Regions from separate parts of the Rhizobium sp. PvP014 genome, predicted to be linked through region 2. Evidence: riboswitches for the same ligand, from Rfam matches in the RefSeq annotation. Region 2 holds a riboswitch; the other holds the start of a gene.
The links. A riboswitch is a leader RNA that binds a small molecule or an ion and turns the genes downstream of it on or off. The one in region 2 is predicted to bind cobalamin.
Positions count from the first base shown of each region.

Region 1: linked by a shared signal. The riboswitch ahead of J3A65_RS13430 (ABC transporter substrate-binding protein) and the one ahead of J3A65_RS17425 (CbtB-domain containing protein) in region 2 are both predicted to bind cobalamin.

Region 1 covers NZ_JAGIOT010000002.1:1,819,030-1,828,367, reverse strand. The annotation lists gene J3A65_RS13460 (FAD/NAD(P)-binding protein) at 1-940, opposite strand, end outside; gene J3A65_RS13455 (hypothetical protein) at 995-1,372, shown strand; gene J3A65_RS13450 (DUF3597 domain-containing protein) at 1,497-1,973, opposite strand; gene J3A65_RS13445 (hypothetical protein) at 2,036-2,440, opposite strand; gene J3A65_RS13440 (FAD-dependent oxidoreductase) at 2,615-5,176, shown strand; gene ftsZ (cell division protein FtsZ) at 5,252-6,247, opposite strand; cobalamin riboswitch at 6,541-6,736, shown strand; gene J3A65_RS13430 (ABC transporter substrate-binding protein) at 6,861-7,868, shown strand; gene J3A65_RS13425 (iron ABC transporter permease) at 7,950-8,981, shown strand; gene J3A65_RS13420 (ABC transporter ATP-binding protein) at 8,978-9,338, shown strand, end outside.
Region 2 covers NZ_JAGIOT010000002.1:2,659,156-2,668,493, reverse strand. The annotation lists gene cobN (cobaltochelatase subunit CobN) at 1-3,158, opposite strand, end outside; gene cobW (cobalamin biosynthesis protein CobW) at 3,180-4,217, opposite strand; gene J3A65_RS17430 (DUF1636 family protein) at 4,214-4,642, opposite strand; cobalamin riboswitch at 4,744-4,970, opposite strand; cobalamin riboswitch at 5,029-5,230, shown strand; gene J3A65_RS17425 (CbtB-domain containing protein) at 5,267-5,443, shown strand; gene J3A65_RS17420 (CbtA family protein) at 5,458-6,228, shown strand; gene cobO (cob(I)yrinic acid a,c-diamide adenosyltransferase) at 6,225-6,839, shown strand; gene J3A65_RS17410 (cobyric acid synthase) at 6,843-8,300, shown strand; gene cbiB (adenosylcobinamide-phosphate synthase CbiB) at 8,284-9,249, opposite strand; gene cobD (threonine-phosphate decarboxylase CobD) at 9,248-9,338, shown strand, end outside.

The DNA.
Region 1 (9,338 bases), 840 kb from region 2:
GTCGCACGATCCGGCGGCGTGCCTCGAGCGGCAGATGCTTCCAGATGCCGCCGCCTTGCGAGCGCAATTGGTCGAGAACCGCATGCCAGGTCTGACCCTCCGCCTGCGCTTCCCGGATTGCGGCCCGCACGCGGTGCAGGATCTCGGATGCGCTTGTGGCGGGATGGTCGAGAAAGTCGCCGAACGGTTCCTGCGCAAAGGTGGCGTGTCCGCGCGAGCGCAGGCCACGGCGCGAGAGGGCGGTAATGCTGCCGCTGTGCCCGCAACGCTTCAACGAAGCGATGACATCTGCGGAGGTCAGCCCGTTGCCGACGACGAGGACCCGATCGTCGGCCCGGATCGGCGCCAATGCGTTCGGCGCTGTCGGGTCCGCGACATAGCGCGGATGCTCGGCCAGTCGTCTCAAGGAGCGTGGGGCAACCGGAGCAGGGTGGGTGGCAGCGATCACCAGGATATCCGCAACCAGCGTCTGCCCGGTGGTATCGGTGACATGCCATTGGTCGTGCCGCTTTTCGACGCCGGTCACCGCGGCGCAGATATGGCGGACGGCTCCTGATGCCAAAAGAGGTTGAAGGTTGGACAGGACATAGTTTCCGAAGATGCCCCGGCGCGGAAACACGTTGCCATCGGCGCGAAATGCCGCCTCATCGTCCGCAACGGAGCCGGTCGTTTCCATCCATCTCGAAAAATGCTCGGGATCGCCAGGAAGTATGCTCATTCGCGTTGCCGGGACGTTGATCCGGTGCACCGGGTCCCGCGTATCGTACGCGAGGCCCCTGCCGATTTCGGCACGCGGCTCGAAAATGGTGATGTCGACGGCGTCCGCCTTGTGGCCCGTCGCGAGATGGAAAGCGACCGCTGCTCCGGTCACGCCGCCGCCGATAATGGCGATTGAAGATCGTGTTGGTTTAGGCCGTTCAGACGTCGTCGATGCTGTCACTGTCAGTCACTTCGGTTAGACGCGGCCGCTCTTTTAAACTCGCACGGTACGTCGTTGAATCAAAAATCGATAGGCGCTGCGCTTGCAAAAACGGGCTTTTTCCTAGGCATCGGAAACGGAGCACGTTTATCCCTTGGCGCGGCTAAATTTAGTCCAGTGTTCTCGCAGGCAATATTGTTCACGACTCCCTCTGACGCGACATTACACATCAAAGATCGGGAAGGAATGGAGAGCGTGATGATTGGTGGCGGCTTTTCGATATTTGGGATCGATCTGTTCGGATCGACAAGGCAGTTGGCCGGTGACCGAAAAGAAGAAGCCGCGGCATTGCCACGGCTCGAGACGCAGAAGGTCGAGGAGACTGATGCCGATCGACTGACGGATACCGACCAGCAGGACATTTTTCTCTGGAGTACGTCTCTCGCCTACTGAGACATGACGCGGAAGCCGGTCTCAGCCGGGCCTTCGTCATGTCTCAACCGTCCGGATGACGGGAATCGCAAGCAGTTTTCATCAGATAGAAGTTCGGGCGCCTGCAGTGGAGCGCCCGAAACCATTAATCGAGAAGTTCGGCAGGCACCTTGCCGCCGTTTTCGGACAGCTTCTTCAGCAGCGCCTTGTGCAGCCACATGTTCATCGTGGCGGAATCGCTCTGGTCGCCGGTGTAGCCGAGTTCTTCGGCCAGTTCCTTGCGCTCCGAAAGGCTCGCGTCCATGCCGAGCGCCTTCATCAGGTCGACGATCGAATGCTTCCAGTCGAGCTTCTGGCCGCTCTTCTTGACGGCTGCGTCGAGGACCGGTGCGATATCGACGGTCTGCATCGTGGCAGAGGTCGAGCCTGGAGTTGCGACTGGCGGTGCGCCTGCAGTCTTCGGCGCAGCCTGGGCTGTTCCGCCGACCGGCGGGGCTGTGGTCGCAGCAGGTTCTGGCGTTGCCATGGACGTCGGTGTCGGCTCGGCGCCTGTTGGCGAAGCCGGTGCAGCCGCGGCAGGATGGCCGAAGATGGCGTCCTTGATCTTGCTGAATATGCTCATGGATAGTTCCTCCGTTGGTTTATGCCATACATGGTACGAGATCACGTCGATGACGGATCACTTTAGTTCTGCGGGACAACGACGCGATCGCCGCGTGAGCCGCGGTCTGAACGGTCCGGTCCGCCACGACCGCTGGAACGGTCACGGCCATCGCGACCACCCCGATCATTGCGGCCGTCGCGGTCGTTGCGGATGTAGCCGGGGCGCTCCGGGCGGTCGCCACGGTTCCAGTCCCGATGCGGGCGATCGTTGTCACGGTCGGGCCGGCGGCCGTCGTGACGGCCGTGGTGGCGATCGCGGTCGCGGTGATGACGGTAACGGTAGTTCGGACCGTCGTAACGGTTGAACCGGTCGTAGCGATCGGACGAACGGTACTCGGTGTAGGTGCCGCCTTCGCTGACGCAGCCCGCCAGCATCAGGCAGGCAAGACCGACAGCGGTCACCGCCTTCAATGCTCTGAATTTCATGTGATTGCCCCTGTTACCATTTTATCGAGTGCTAAACAGGAAAAGGGGCCAAGAAGTTCCTCATATACCTCTTCGGGCGTGCGTGGCGCTGCAACAGTTTTTGATGTCGTAATCTGAGGTGACCTGTCGCGTCTGTCCCTCTAGTATCGCGGCTTCACTCGGTTGGGGCATGCAATGGCAGAATTTCCGCAAAAGGCTAAGGTCGTCATCATCGGGCTCGGTGGCATCGTCGGTGCGTCGATCGCGCATCACCTTGTCGAGCGCGGCTGGGACGATATCGTCGGCATCGACAAGTCTGGGGTCCCGACCGATATCGGGTCGACCGCGCATGCCTCGGACTTCTGCTACACGACCAGCCATGACTACCTGTCGGTCTGGACCACCCAGTACTCGGTGGATTTCTACGAGAAGATGGGGCACTACGCCCGCATCGGCGGTCTCGAAGTCGCGCGCACCGGCGACGATGCCTGGATGGAAGAGATCAAGCGCAAGCTGACCTCTGCCAAGGCCTTCGGCACCCGGGCGCATTACGTCTCGCCGTCCGAGATCAAGGCGATGTTCCCGCTGATCGAGGAAGATCAGGTGCAGGGCGGTCTGTTTGATCCAGATGCCGGTCTCGTCATTCCGCGCTCGCAGACAGTCGCCGGCAAGCTGGTGGACGCCGCCGAAAAAGCCGGAAAGCTCAAGGTATTCGGCAATACGGCGGCGCAGTCTCTGATTATCGAGGGCGGCCGCATCAAGGGCGTCGTCACCCACCGCGGCACGATCATGGCCGACCATGTCGTCGTCTGCGCCGGCATCTGGGGCCGGCTGATTGCCGAAATGGCGGGCGAGGATCTGCCGGTCATGCCGGTCGATCATCCGCTGACCTTTTTCGGGCCCTATAACGAGTTCGAAGGCACCGGCAAGGAAATCGGCTATCCGCTTTTGCGCGACCAGGGCAATTCGGCCTATATGCGCGACACCGGCGATCCGAAGACGACCGAGGGTGGTCAGATCGAGTGGGGTTACTACGAGACCACCCATCCGCGCCTCTGTCATCCCCGCGACATTCTTGAAAAGCACGAAGCGCGGCTGTCGCCGTCGCAGCGCGATCTCGACATGGAACAGATCATCGAGCCGCTGGAAAAGGCGATCGAGCTGACGCCGATCCTCGGCGAACTCGGCTATAACGAAGGGCATTCGTTCAACGGCCTCTTGCAGGTGTCGGCCGGCGGCGGTGCCTCCTGCGGCGAAAGCCAGAAGGTGCGCGGGCTGTGGTACTGCGTTGCCATCTGGGTCAAGGACGGCCCGGCCTATGGCAAGCTGATCGCCGACTGGATGACCGACGGCCGCACCGAGATCGACCACAACTCGATTGATTACGCGCGCTTCTATCCGCATCAGCTGACGGAAGAGTTCATCGAGGGGCGCACCTTTGAGGCGGCCCAGAAGATCTATTTCCCGGCCGTTCATCCGCGCGAACCCTATGCGACGGGCCGCGGCGCCAAGCGTTCGCCGTTCCACGACCGCGAACAGGAACTCGGCGGTTACTTCATGGAACTCGGCGGCTGGGAGCGTGCCCACGGCTACGCGGCCAACGAGCATCTGCTGGAGAAATACGGCGACCGGGTGCCGAAGCGCGAAAACGAGTGGGACAGCCGCCACTTCTGGCGCGTGTCGAATGCCGAGCATCTGGCGATGAGCGAGGATTGCGGCATCGTCAACCTGTCGCATTTCCACATGGTCGATATCGAGGGGCCCGACCATGTCGAGCTGCTCGAATGGCTGTGTGCGGCCAAGATCGGTGGCGACGGCAATATCGGCAAGGGTATCTACACCCACTTCCTCGACGACGAGGGCATGGTGCGGGCCGATTTCACCGTCTTCCGTCTGGCTGACCGCGGCCGTCTCGTCAACGGCGCCGATGCCGGCCCGCGGGACCTGCTCTACATGAAGCGTGTCGCGCAGGATCGTGGCCTCGACGTCACCATCACCGATGTCTCGGAACAGTTCATCACCATCGGCATCTGGGGCCCGAACGCGCGCGAGACGCTGAAGAAGGTCGTGGCCGACCCCGATGGTCTTAATGTCGAGAACTTCGCCTTCGCCGCGATCAAGCCTATCGAGATCGCCGGCAAGCATGTCACGGCATTCCGCATCTCCTATGTGGGCGAGCAGGGCTGGGAACTGCATATGAAATACGAAGACGGCGTTGCCGTCTGGGACGCGCTGCGCGCCACCGGCGTGATGGCCTTCGGCGTCGAGACCTATGCCAACTCACGCCGCATGGAAAAGAGCCTGCGCCTGCAGAACGGCGATCTCCTGACCCAGTACAACCTGATCGAAGCGGATCTTGCCCGTCCAAAGGTCAAGGAAGCCGATTTTTGCGGCAAGGCGAAGCATCTCGAATACAAGGCCCGCGACCATCAGCCGGCGATGCTCTGCACGCTCTTGATGACCGACAATGTCGATGCGTCCGGTGTCGCCCGCTATCCGGTCGGCTCGCTGCCGGTGATGGATCCGGACACGGGCGAGGTTCTGATCGATGAACTCGGACGGCGTTCCTATACGACCTCGATCGCCTACGGCCCGACCATCGGCAAGAATATCGCGCTCGCCTATCTGCCTTGGTCGCATTGCCAGGTCGGCCGGAAACTGACGGTGGATTATTTCAACGAGGCGTTCCCGGTGGAAGTCGCAGCGGTTGGTTACAAGCCGCTCTACGATCCTGAGAACCTCAAGCCGAGAAGCTGACCGGCTTCGGGTCCGACAAACAAAAAACGCTCCGCGGATGTCCACGGAGCGTTTTTTTATTGGCTGAGACTGGTCTTAGTACTGTGCAGTCGGGGATGAAGACCCCTGCTGGTTGCCGTTGAGGCCGGTTGCGACGACCGACACGCGGAACTTGCCGTCGAGGTTCTTGTCGAAGATCGCGCCGACGACGATGTCGGCCTCGGCTTCGACTTCGTCACGGATGCGGCTCGCAGCTTCATCGACTTCGAACAGTGTCATGTCGGTACCGCCTGAGATCGAGATGAGCACGCCCTTGGCGCCCTTCATCGAGATGTCGTCGAGCAGCGGATTGGCGATTGCAGCTTCGGCGGCGATCAGCGCGCGGCCATCGCCGGATGCTTCGCCGGTTCCCATCATCGCACGACCCATGCCCTTCATCACCGATTTCACGTCGGCGAAGTCGAGGTTGATCAGGCCTTCCTTGACAATCAGGTCGGTGATGCAGCTGACGCCCGAAAACAGCACGCGGTCCGCGATCATGAACGCGTCGGCAAAGCTGGTCTTGGCGTCGGCAATGCGAAACAGGTTCTGGTTCGGAATGACGATGACCGTATCGGCGGCTTCACGCAGGGCTTCGATACCCTCGTTGGCCGTCTTCATGCGGCGGTGTCCTTCGAACGAGAAGGGTTTTGTGACAACCGCGACCGTCAGGATGCCGGCAGAGCGTGCCGCGCGTGCAATCGCTGGCGCAGCGCCGGTTCCGGTTCCGCCGCCCATGCCGGCCGTGACGAAGCACATATGCGATCCGGCGAGATGATCCATGATTTCGTCGATCGATTCTTCGGCGGCCGCGCGGCCGATATCCGGCAGCGAGCCAGCACCGAGACCTTCGGTCACCTGAGCACCCAGCTGGATGCGGCGCGACGCCTTGGATGTCGCCAGAACCTGGGCATCCGTATTGGCGGCGATGAATTCCACGCCGTGGAGATTTTCCGTGATCATGTTGTTGATCGCGTTACCGCCACCGCCTCCGACACCGATCACGGTTATCTGCGGTTTCAATTCGGTCAAGCCGCTCTTAATATCCGTCATCTTCGTCTCCTTCAGCTCCTTCCGGTCGTCCCATACCAGAAGGACGGCGAATCGCCCCGCAGGCTATCTGTCCGCAAGGTCATAGACCAGAGCGCTGTCAGGCCAAAGAGGCAGGAGTAGGGTGAGGGCGATGTGATCGCGATTTAATGTACAGCATCCCTGAATTGAACGCCTCACAAAGGTCGCGACCAATCCAAAATAGACCGTTGCGTAAATTGGTATGTTATACTATTACACTCAGCAACGGCAGAGATCGCGCGGGGATCGCTCTGGACAAGCACCGGCGTGTTCCCTATCAGTTGGGGCGCTACGGTTCTGCAATCGCAGATAAAAAGGGAATGCGGTGAGGCTTTCGGGCCAAGTCCGCGACTGCCCTCGCAACTGTAAGCGGCGAGCCAGCCATCGATACCACTGATCATCCGATCGGGAAGGCGATGGAAGGCGTTCGAGCCGCAAGTCAGGAGACCTGCCGTGGCATGGACAACCAACACCGGACGAGGGGTTCCGGCAGGGAGATGATTATGACGCAAGCAATGCGCTCGTGCGCCATGTCGACGTCGAGCCGTTCTGCGGCCTCGTCCTGCCCTTTTTTCCGATCACCAAAGGACAGGACATGAAGTCAGGGCTTATCGCCGCCTTAGTTGCGGCACTTCCCACATTCGCCTTTGCCGCACCGACCAGCTACCCGCTGACGATCGAGAATTGCGGCCGCCCCGTCACGTTCGACAAGGCGCCCGAGAAGATCGTCTCGATCGGGCAGGGCATGACCGAAGTGCTTTATTCGCTCGGGTTGGCCGAGAAGGTGGCGGGCACTGCCGTCTGGGTCGGGCCGGTGCTTGCGCCCTATGCCGAGGTGGATTCGAAGATCAAACGGCTTGCCGACAACGACCCGAGCTTTGAATCGGTCGTCAGTCTCGAACCGGATCTGGTCGCTGCCGAGTTCGAGTGGCATGTCGGGCCGATGGGATCGGTCGGCAAGCGCGAGCAGTTTTCCGATCTCGGCATCAACACCTATGTCTCGCCCGCCGATTGCGTCGCCAAGACCAATGTCGATGGCGGTGACGGCGTTCGCAACGAACTGTTCAAGATGGACCTGATCTACCGCGAGATTTCAGAGCTCTCGAAGATCTTCGATGTCGAGGACAAGGGCACCGCTCTGATCGCAGACCTGAAACAGCGCGAAGCCGCAGCCGTCGCATCGATCAAGGGCGTTGAGCTAAAGAACCTGCCGATCGTCTTCTGGTATTCCAGCAAAGAGACCAAGGGCGACGCCTTTATCGCGGGCAAGAACAGCGCACCGGCTTATATCCTTGAGACGATCGGCGCCCGCAATGTGGTGACGACGGAAGAAGAATGGCCGCTGATCGGCTGGGAAACGATTGCTGAGGCCAACCCCTCCGTCATCGTCGTCGCCACCATGGACCGTCGCCGCTATGCCGCGGATGATCCTGCCGTGAAGATCAAGTTTCTCGAGACTGATCCCGTCGTCAGCCAGCTGGATGCGGTGAGAAAGAAGCGTTTCGTGATGATGGACGCCCAGTCGATGAACCCGACGATCCGCACGATCGAGGGCATCGAGACGCTCGCCCGGGGCATCCAGTCCTTCGGCCTTGCGAATTAGGGTGCGGCGGGAGATGATATCTTTCCCTGTTTCCGCCATCGTCGATGAGCCGAATTTGCCCGACCTGCCCAGGCGCCCCAAGTGACGCGATCCCGTATCGGACGCTGGGCGCTGGGTGCCGCAGGCGTGTTCCTGGTGCTCTCAGCGCTTCTCGTCGCCATCGTTGCCGGGGTGGCGATCGGTGAGATGACCATTCCCATGGAGACGACGATTGCGGCGGTGACGAACCGGCTCGGCTTTACGGCCGTGGCCTTGCCGCGCATCCAGGAAGCGGTGATCTGGGATTATCGCCTGTCGCGCTCACTTGTCGCGGCGTTTTGCGGCGCCGGACTGGCGCTGTCGGGGGCGATCCTGCAGTCGCTGCTGCGGAACTCGCTGGCCGAACCCTATGTTCTCGGCATTTCGGCTGGAGCATCGACCGGTGCGGTCAGCGTCATGCTGCTCGGGTTTGGCGCGGGCGCGATCTCGCTTTCCGCCGGAGCCTTTGTCGGCGCGCTGATCGCCTTTGTCTTCGTGGTGATGCTGTCGAGCGGACGCCAGACGGCGGACCGGACCATTCTGGCCGGCGTTGCCGCCTCGCAATTGTTTAATGCGCTGACCTCCTACATCGTCTCGACGTCTGCCAATGCCGAACAGGCGCGCAGCGTGATGTTCTGGCTGCTCGGCAGCCTTGCCGGCGTCCGCTGGCCGGAGGTGACGCTCGCCGCATCGGTGGTGACCGTCGGGCTCATCGTCTGCATCTGGCATGCGCGGGCGCTCGACGCGTTTACCTTCGGCGAGGATGCGGCGCGGTCGCTCGGCATCGCGGTCCGACGGGTCCGCGTGGTGCTGCTGCTCGTCACGGCGCTGATGACAGCGACGATCGTCAGCATGGTCGGTGCGATCGGCTTTGTCGGGCTCGTCATTCCGCATGCGGCCCGGTTTATCGTCGGTCCCGGCCATATCCGGCTTCTGCCTGCCTGTGCGCTGATCGGTGCGTTGTTCATGGTGCTCGCCGATATCGTCTCGCGCATCGTCATCGCACCGCAGATCCTGCCGATCGGGGTGGTGACGGCGCTGGTCGGTGTTCCCTTCTTTTGCGTCATTCTCTATCGGGCACGGAGGGTCGCATGACATCCGATCCCGTATCCGCCCCGGTCCTGGCCGCAACTGCCGTGAGCTGGCTTGCCGGACGCAAGGTCATCCTCGATGGCGTCACGGTTTCGGTCGATGAGGGCCGGACGCTCGGGCTGATCGGGCCTAATGGTTCCGGCAAGTCGTCACTGATCCGACTGCTGGCGGGTCTGAGGGCGCCCGCCGCCGGCAAGGTCACGCTCGACGGAAAGCCGATGAGCGGTTTCGCACGACGCGAGCTCGCCCGGCGCGTTTCCGTTGTCGAACAGCATTCGGCAACCGAAGCAAATGTCACCGTCATCGACGTGGTCCGGCTTGGACGCACGCCATACCGGTCGGCGCTGTCGCCCTGGACGC
Region 2 (9,338 bases):
AGGAAGTCGCGGACTTTTTCGTCACCCAGATAGGCGTCATAGGTCGCATCAATCAGCGATTGCGGAACGGCGTGGGTGGTCTCGGCAAAGCCGATCAGCCGGTCGACGGTTTCGACCAGTTCGGCTGCACCGCGGGGACCGTGGCGCATCTGGCCGGCGATGAAGCGTGGGTTGACGGCACGGGCGCGCACGACCCGGGTCACGGCCTCGGAGATGGAGCGGGCTTTCGGCTTCTGCGGATCGGTCGTATCGAGCGCGATCACATCCGCCTTGCCGCCAAGTGCCGCGACGGCTGCGGAAAAGCCGCCGATGAAGGCAACGTCGGCGGACCCGTCGAGAAGATCGCGGCCGGGATCGTCGCCGGTATGGACAAGCAGGTTGGCGCTGCCGATCCGCTCGGCAAACCCGCCGGGAACGTGAATGCCATCGCCATCGGCACCGCCGAATGCGTGGCTGGTAGCGTCGAGATAGAGACGGCCGAGTTCCTCGCGTTCGCCCCAGCTGCCGTCGGCAAGCTTTTCCTCTATGCCGGCACCGTAGGTGCCGGGGGCCGAGCCGAAGATGCGCGGGGGCACGTGGCCGAGCGTCTGTGCGTCTTCCGCCAGCGGATTGTCGCCCGGGGCCTCCTCGCGCGCCGCAATCGCCCGCATGGCGGCATCGAGAAGTGCGATCAGTGCCGGAAACATGTCACGGAACAGGCCTGAAATTCGAAGGCTCACATCGATACGCGGGCGTCCAAGCGTCGCTGGCGCCAGAACCTCGATACCGGTGACGCGGCCGGTTGCGGCGTCCTGGACGGGTCTGGCACCCATCAGCGCCAGAACCTGCGCCACTTCCTCGCCGCCGCTTCGAAGTGAAGCGCTGCCCCAGAGGTCGAAGACGAGGCTTTTCGGCCAGTCGCCATGGTCCTGCAGGTATCTGCGCAAAATCTCGTCTGCGGCGCGCTTGCCGAGTTCGAAGGCGGTCGGGGTCGGCAGGGTGCGCGGATCGCTGGGGTAGAGATTGCGCCCGGTCGGCATCACGTCGCGGCGGCCACGGGCGGGTGCGCCCGACGGTCCGGGGCGGATATGCCGGCCATCTAGCGCATCGATCAGTGCCTGCATTTCGGTTCCGGCACTGGCGATCCGCAGCGGATCGTCGTCACCGTCGGCGACTTCACCAAACACGTGCTGGCCATCCTTGATGGCGAAGTCCTTGAGGTCGCAGAGAAACGCGTCGATGCGGCTGAGTGCGGTGTCGGGGTCGTCATCACTTGTGATGCCGGCCTCGGATGCCAGTCCGCAGTCGGCCGCAGTCTCGACGATCAGTTTCGCCAGCCGGTCGCGGCGGCGCCGATCGAGCCCGTCGGCCTGCGCGTATTCGTCGACCAGCAGCTCAAATTTCGTCTGCTCAACCGAAAGGCCCGCACCGGCCAGAACCGGCGGCAGGTGACCGATGGTGACCGCAGAAATGCGCCGCTTAGCAACCGCCGCCTCGCCGGGATTGGATACGATGAACGGATAGATGACCGGCAGGCCGCCGGTTACGAGTTCCGGAAAGCAGTCTTTCGATAGCGCCACTGTCTTTCCCGGCAGCCATTCCAGCGTGCCATGGGCGCCGACATGAACGATCGCATGGGCTCCTACGGCATCGCGCATCCACTGACCGAACGCATTGAGGGCATGGCGCGGCGGCAGGTCGGGGCTGTGATAGTCGGCGCGGCGGTCTGCATCGCGGCCGCGGTCCGGGGCAAGCGCCACCGTGACATTGCGGAATTGCGCGGCGCGGAAACGGTAGGCACCGTCTTCCAGATCCGCATCCATTGCGGGCTCGCCCCAGGCGGAATCAATGCCAGCTGAAGGGCTGTAGGTTGCCAGCGGATATTGCACTGTCCTGGCGGCCAGAAGATCCAGAAGCGCGCGCGGGGTTTGCGGGATATCGGAAATAGAGTAGCCGGCTGTCGATAGCGTGCTGAGGATCGTGAGAACGCTTTGCGGCACGTCGAGGCCGACGGCATAACCGGTGCGGCCCGGCGCACTCGGATAATCCGGCATCAGGATGACGAGCTTTCGCTCGGCGCGGGACACAGTCTTCATGGCCAGGAAGGCGGCGATCCGGTCTGCGACGTGTTCGATACGGTCAGGTTCGGGCTGGTTGATGAGATCGGCCGTCTTGTCGCCGGCCTTGAACGAGATCGCGCCGGCGAGAATGCGGCCGTCCAGTTCCGGCAGCACGACATGCATGGCAAGATCAGAAGGGTTGAGGCCGCGGCGGCCTTCCATCCATCCGTCCCGCCGAGTCGTTGCGGTGACCAGCTGGAAGACGGGAATCCCTGAGCGGTCGAAAATCGTGTCGCCGTTGTCGTCGGTCGCACTTGCAAAGGCTGTCGTGGTGAGAATGGCCGCCGGATCGAGCTCTGCGATCGCTTGTTCGACAAAGCCGATGGTTTCTGCATCCTTCAAGCCGCCGACGAACATCGGCATCGGTGCGAAACCGCGGGCGGCAAGTGCTTCATACATCGCGTCGATCGGTGCTGCATCGTTGGCAAGCAAGGTGGAGCGGTAGAACAGGATCGGCAGCCGCTGCGCATGGGGCGGGAAGCCAGCCAGAAGCTCCTCGCCGGTCGAGATGCCGTGGCCGGGCTTGTAGAAGCCCCGCTTCGGCATCGGCGTCGGGGTCGGCAAGCTTTGCGTATCGCCGTTTGCCAGGGCATCCAGGCGGCGCGCCAGAAGCTGCATATTGTCCGGCCCGCCTTCGCGGAAGAAGGCGAGAACGTCCATCAGCGTTGCATCGGGCACGGTCGAGGCAGCGGCCAGGCGGTCATCGCTGATGCTGCATTCGCCCGGCAGCATTGCGAGCGGGATCTTCTTGCGCTTCGCCAGCCGCGACAACTGATCGGCGCCATAGGCCCAGCGATCGTAGCCGCCTAGAATGCGCACGAGGATGAAGCGCGCATGGGCCGCGGTCTTTTCGAGCCAGAGATCGACGGACATCGGATGGCGCAGGTCGGAGATATTGGTAAGGCAGAGGCTCGCCTTGCCATTACTCCAACCCGCTGCGATGCCGTTGAGGTCACTGCCGGAAAAAGACAGCACCACCACATCCGCCGGCGACTGGTTAAGGTCGACCGGCTCGATCAGGTCGTCGAGCGACGACGAGGTGGTGGCGAGAATATGCATCGTTTTCCTTCTACAGCCCTCTTATGCCGCCAGCATCTTTTCGATCGCAGCCCGGTCCATCCCCTTTTCGCCGATCACGACGAGGCGGCTCTGGCGGGTCTCGCCGGCACCCCAGGCGCGGTCGAAATAGTGGTTCACGCGTGAACCGACAGCCTGCACCTGAAGGCGCATCGGCTTGTTCGCGACGTCGACAAACCCCTTGATGCGCAGCACGTTTTCCGCTTCCGCCGTGGCGGAAATGCGGGCAGCGAGTTCGTCCGCATCGGCAACGGCTGGAATATCGATGACGAAACTGTCGAAATCGTCGTGATCGTGATCCAGCTCATCGTCGTGATGGGTCTTGCGGTTTTCGATATCGTCCTCGACGGCAAGGCCGAGACCGATCAGCACGCTCGGATCGACGGCGCCGTTTGCGGCGGGCACGATCTTGACCGCGCGCGGCAGATGCGCCTGGACACGGCCCTTGGCGGCGGCAAGCGATGCCTGGTCGAGAAGGTCGGTCTTGGTCAGCACGATCATATCGGCGCAGGCAATCTGGTCCTCGAACACTTCCTCGACCGGATCGTCGTGGTCAATCGAGCTGTCCTGGCTGCGCTGCGCTTCCAGCGCTTCGTGATCATCGGCAACGCGACCTTGCGCAAGCGCCAGACCGTCCACCACGGCAATGACGGCATCCACGGTGACGCGGGCCTTCACATCCGGCCACTGGAAGGCTTGGACGAGCGGCTTCGGCAGGGCAAGGCCGGAGGTTTCGATCAGGATGTGGTCGACGCGCGGTTCGCGGGCCAGGATCTGGTCGATCGCCGGAACGAAGTCGTCGGCGACGGTGCAGCAGATGCATCCGTTGGCAAGCTCTATAATGTTGTCGTCAGGGCAGCTTTCGATGCCGCAGCTCTTCAACACGTCGCCATCGATGCCGACATCGCCGAACTCGTTGACGATGATCGCGAGGCGCTTGCCCTTGAGGTTTTCGATCAGGTGACGGATCAGCGTGGTCTTGCCGGCACCGAGAAACCCGGTGATCACGGTGCAGGGAACGCGGTCGAATGAAACGCTCATGAAGGCAGGTCCTCGTGGTGCTGGAATGGGGGAATGCGGGCCGTCATGCCCTTGCCGCGAAGGCACATGGGGCGGCCGCGAAGGGGAAGTAAACCGCGCTCGTCGTCAGCCAGCATCATCGCGCCGACCAAGATGTCCTCGACCGTGTCGAGCGACAGATGACCAAAGACATAGGACCAGCCGGAGCGATGGTTGAAGGCAGCACTTGGGCCTTTTTCGCAGTTGGCAAGGCAGGTGACGGGTTTGACGGAAAGCGGCTTGCCGGCGGCAGCCTCGCGAAGGGCGTCCATCAGGACGATGCCCGGGCGCGCTTCGCTGTCGGATGCCTCGCGACAATTGGTGCAGACGAAAATCGTCACATCCGGCTCGCCGGCAAGGCCGTCTGCGGCCGCGTCGCGCTCGTCTTTTCGTTCGTCAATCACCATCGTGTCGCACTACCGCCCAAGTCAATAACATCGGGGTGCACGACAGGAAGGCAAGCCTATCCTGCAGAGTGAAAGAAGCTTTTCCGGAGCACCCCGCCCGGAAAGGCATGTTTTCGAACGGCAGGTCTCCTGGCTCGCGGGTCGTCACCATCCGCCTGCCTTCCCGGATTTCTCCAGTGGCCATAGTGGCAGGATGGCTCGCCGCTTACAGTTGCGGGGGCAGCCGCGGCATTGAACCATGGGATCTCAAAGATGATCCCGGGCTCGCACCGCATTCTCTCTTAGCCCCTACCGTTGCCGGCAAGGGACCGTATCGCAGTCACCTAAGCCTTGTCGCAGGGCAGTGTCAATGTCGCAAAGGCGATTGCCCGTGTGGGGAAACCGTCTATAGTGACCCTGTCTTTGGTGCCCGAGAGGGCTCATCGAAGGGAATGCGGTGCGACGATATCTTGACGTCAAACCCGCGGCTGCCCCCGCAACTGTAAGCGGAAAGTCTCTGCTCAACATGCCACTGGAGACATCCGGGAAGGCGGGTCAGAGGCGTTCGATCCGCGAGCCAGGAGACCTGCCGGAGACGATAGGCACAGTGAAAGTCCTCGGGTGGAGGGCAGAAAGACGACGTCCATGGTTACGAACTCTGCTGCCGGTGCAGCCAGCGTTTCCGCATCGAAAATCATTCCTCTTGGCATGACAGCCATACTCGGCCTGTTCATCGTCGGCTTTGTCGGCTTTTCGCATATCGAGGCTGTGCACAATGCGGCTCACGATACGCGCCACTCGCTGGCCTTTCCCTGCCACTAAGAGGAATTCCTTAAATGTCGCTGTTTCGAAACATCGTCCTCACGGCGGTGATCGCAGGGCTTTTGTCCGGGCTCCTGATGACCGTGATGCAAAGCTTTTCCGTCGTGCCGCTTATTCTCGCAGCGGAGACCTATGAACACGCCGGCGGCAACGGCGCTGGACATAGCCATGGCACAGCTCCGAATACGGTAGCCAGCACTGCAGCGCCGGCTTCCGCTCAGCATGATCCCGCCGAAGAGGCATGGGCGCCGGCTGACGGGATCGAGCGCTTTGCCTACACGGCTGCGGCCAATGCGCTTTCTGCCATCGGTTTTGCGCTGGTTGCCATCGCCATTGCCGAAGCACTCGGCGGGTTTGGTGGATGGCGCGGCGGGTTGATGTTCGGCATTGCCGGTTTCCTCACCGTCAGCCTTGCACCCGGCCTCGGTCTTCCGCCGGAACTCCCGGGCATGCCCGTCGCCGAACTCGGACCGCGGCAGCTCTGGTGGATCGCGACGGCAGTCTGCACCGCCCTGGCCCTCGGGCTGCTTGCCTATACCCGCTCCGCCCTTCTTGCGGCTCTGGCGGTCGTCCTGCTGGTTGCTCCGCACATCATCGGTGCACCGTTGCCGCCGACCCATGACACCGCGGTGCCGATCGAACTGCATGCGCGGTTCGTCAATGCCGTCTACGCGACGAACCTCGTCTTCTGGGCCGTTCTCGGCGCGCTTTCCGGCGTCATCCGCGAGCGTTTCCGTGCCGGTGAGGAAATTTCGACCACGTCCAAGGAGCTTGCAGTCCGTTGAAGGAAATCGATCAGACCACCGAGCAGCGCCACCGCGCCAAGATGGAAAACCGCAAGGCGGTTCAGGATGCCGAAGTCGCGGAGAAGACCGTCGAGAAGGGGCTCCTCATGGTTCATACCGGCTCCGGCAAGGGCAAGTCGACGGCGGCCTTCGGGCTGGCCTTGCGGACGCTCGGCCACAACCGCCGCGTCGGCATCGTGCAGTTCATCAAGGGCGCATGGTCAACCGGCGAGCAGCCGGCGCTTGCTGTGTTCGGTGACCGCATTGCCTGGCACACGATGGGCGAGGGCTTTACCTGGGAAACCCAGGATCTCAAACGCGACATCGCCGCTGCCGAGAAGGCCTGGGGCATGGCACTCGAACTGATGGCGGATGAAACGATCGGCCTCGTCATTCTCGACGAACTCAATATCGCGTTGCGTTACGATTATCTCGATCTCGAAACGGTCGTTGCCCAGTTACAGGCGCGCCGGGCGGATCTGCACGTGGTCGTCACCGGCCGTAATGCAAAACCGGCTCTGATCGAGGCGGCGGATCTGGTGACCGAGATGACGCTCGTCAAGCATCACTTCAAGGCCGGCGTCAAAGCCCAGGCCGGCATCGAGTTCTGACGGGTGGTGGCGCGCGCTCTCATGTTTCAGGGGACAGGCTCGGATGTGGGCAAGTCGCTGGTCGTTGCCGGGCTTGCCCGCGTCTTGACGCTGCGGGGCTTGAGTGTCCTGCCCTTCAAGCCGCAGAACATGTCCAACAATGCTGCGGTCACTGCCGATGGCGGCGAGATCGGCCGGGCGCAAGCCCTGCAGGCGAGGGCGGCCAGCGTGCCGCTCAGCGTCCATATGAACCCGGTTCTGTTGAAGCCCCAAAGCGAAGTCGGCGCCCAAGTGGTGGTGCAGGGCAGGGTCGAGGGCAATGCCAAGGCGGCCGAATACCAGCTTCTGAAGCCGAGGCTGCTTTCGCGGGTGCTTGAGAGCTTCGAGATCCTGAAAGCCAGGGCAGACCTCGTCCTCGTCGAGGGGGCCGGCAGCGCGTCCGAAATCAACCTTCGCCAGAACGACATTGCCAATATGGGTTTTGCCCGCGCTGCCGATGTGCCGGTGGTTCTGATCGGCGATATCGACCGGGGCGGCGTGATTGCGAGCCTCGCCGGCACCAAACTCGTCATCGATGACGATGACGCTGATATGATCCACGGCTTTATCGTCAACCGCTTTCGCGGCGATCCGGCCTTGTTTGCCGAGGGCATGCGGATGATCGGTGCGTTTACCGGCTGGCAGTCGATCGGACTGTTGCCGCATTTCGCCGATGCAGCACTTCTGCCGGCAGAAGATGCGCTTGGCCTGACCCAGTCGTTTGCACGCAAGCCCGGCGCGAAACTGCGTATCGCAGTGCCGATCCTGCCGCATATTTCCAATTTTGATGATCTCGATCCGCTGGAAGCGGAGCCGGATGTCGAGCTCATCCGTGTCAGGCGCGGTGAGGCCATTCCAGGTGACTGCGATCTCGTGTTGCTGGTCGGCTCCAAGGCGACGATCGCTGATCTGGCGGCGCTGCGGGAAGCGGGCTTCGATACGGATATCGCGGCTCATCACAGGCGCGGCGGGCGCGTTCTCGGGCTGTGCGGCGGGTACCAGATGCTCGGCAGACGGATATCGGATCCGGAGGGATCGGAGGGCCCTCCCGGTTCGGCGGAAGGGCTGGGGCTTCTCGATGTCGAAACCGTGCTGTCGGCGTCAAAGCGGCTGGAGGCTGTCGAGGGTGTCAGCTCCGACGGGATATCCTTCGCCGGCTATGAAATGCATACGGGTCATACCACCGGCGCCGACTGTTCACGTCCGTTTTCGAGCATTGCCGGCACTCCGGAAGGTGCGTCGTCTCGGGATGGCAGGGTGGTCGGCACCTATGTGCACGGATTGTTTTCCGACGACCGGCAGCGTTCGGCCTGGCTGTCTCGCCTCGGCGGTACGGTGTCGGGCCTGAATTACGAAGCCAATGTCGATGCCATTCTCGATCGCCTTGCCGCGCATATGGAGCAGCATCTCGATATCGACGGATTGCTCAAAATTGCCAGATGAGCAGCGCCAGAATGCCGAACAGGCCGATCAGCAGCGCATCCGCCACGCGCGCAAGCTTGAGGGCGCGGGTAATGTCGTCGAAATTCAGGTTGGTCCGGTTGCCTTCTCCCATGTAGCGGGCTTCGATCATCTGGCCGCCGTAACTGCGGGGACCAGCCAGCGCAATGCCAAGCGCACCCGCCATCGCCGCTTCCGGCCAGCCGGCGTTCGGCGAACGATGATGTTTCGCGTCCCGGCGGATTGCACGCATGGCATCGCGGGGCGAGGCGTCCTTGACGAAGACAGCGGCCACGACGAACAGCGCGGCCGTCAGCCGCGAGGCCGGCAGATTGATCAGGTCATCGAACCGGGCCGCGGCCCAGCCGAACGCTTCATGACGCGGCGACCGGTGGCCGATCATGCTGTCGGCGGTATTGGCAGCCTTGTAGGCCGCGCCGCCCGAGAGGCCGCCGATGCCGAGCCAGAAGGCAGGGGCGACGACGCCGTCCGAAAAATTCTCGGCCAGGCTTTCGATCGCAGCACGGCAAACCGCGGCGTCATCGAGCTTTTCCGGATCGCGGCCGACAATCATCGAGACGGCCTTGCGTCCAGCGTCGAGCCCGTTGTAGCGCAAGGCGGTTGCCACGGCTTCCACGTGAGTCTCAAGACTCTTCTGGGCAGGCAGGCTGGCTGCTGCAAGAACGAGAAGGATCGGTCCGAAGGGCAAAAGCATGAGGATGGCCGCAATCGCCAGTGCCGCAGCGACGGTGCAGCCGATCAGGACGATGAGCGCGAGAATGCCCATGCGTTTGCGGCTGGCGAAATCATCGCCCTCGCGGTTCCATCTTCTGTCGAGTGCGGATATCAGCGCGCCGATCCAGGTGACAGGATGGCCGACGCGTTTGAACAGCCAGTCCGGATAGCCGACGATGCGCTCGGTGATCAGTGCGAAGAATGCGAGAAGGAACATGACGTTGGCGATCTCTGAGTTGGGCAGTCCGATACAGCATGGCGGCAACCTTGCCATGGCGCGCGCGCTGTTTCCTCACGCGCCCGAGC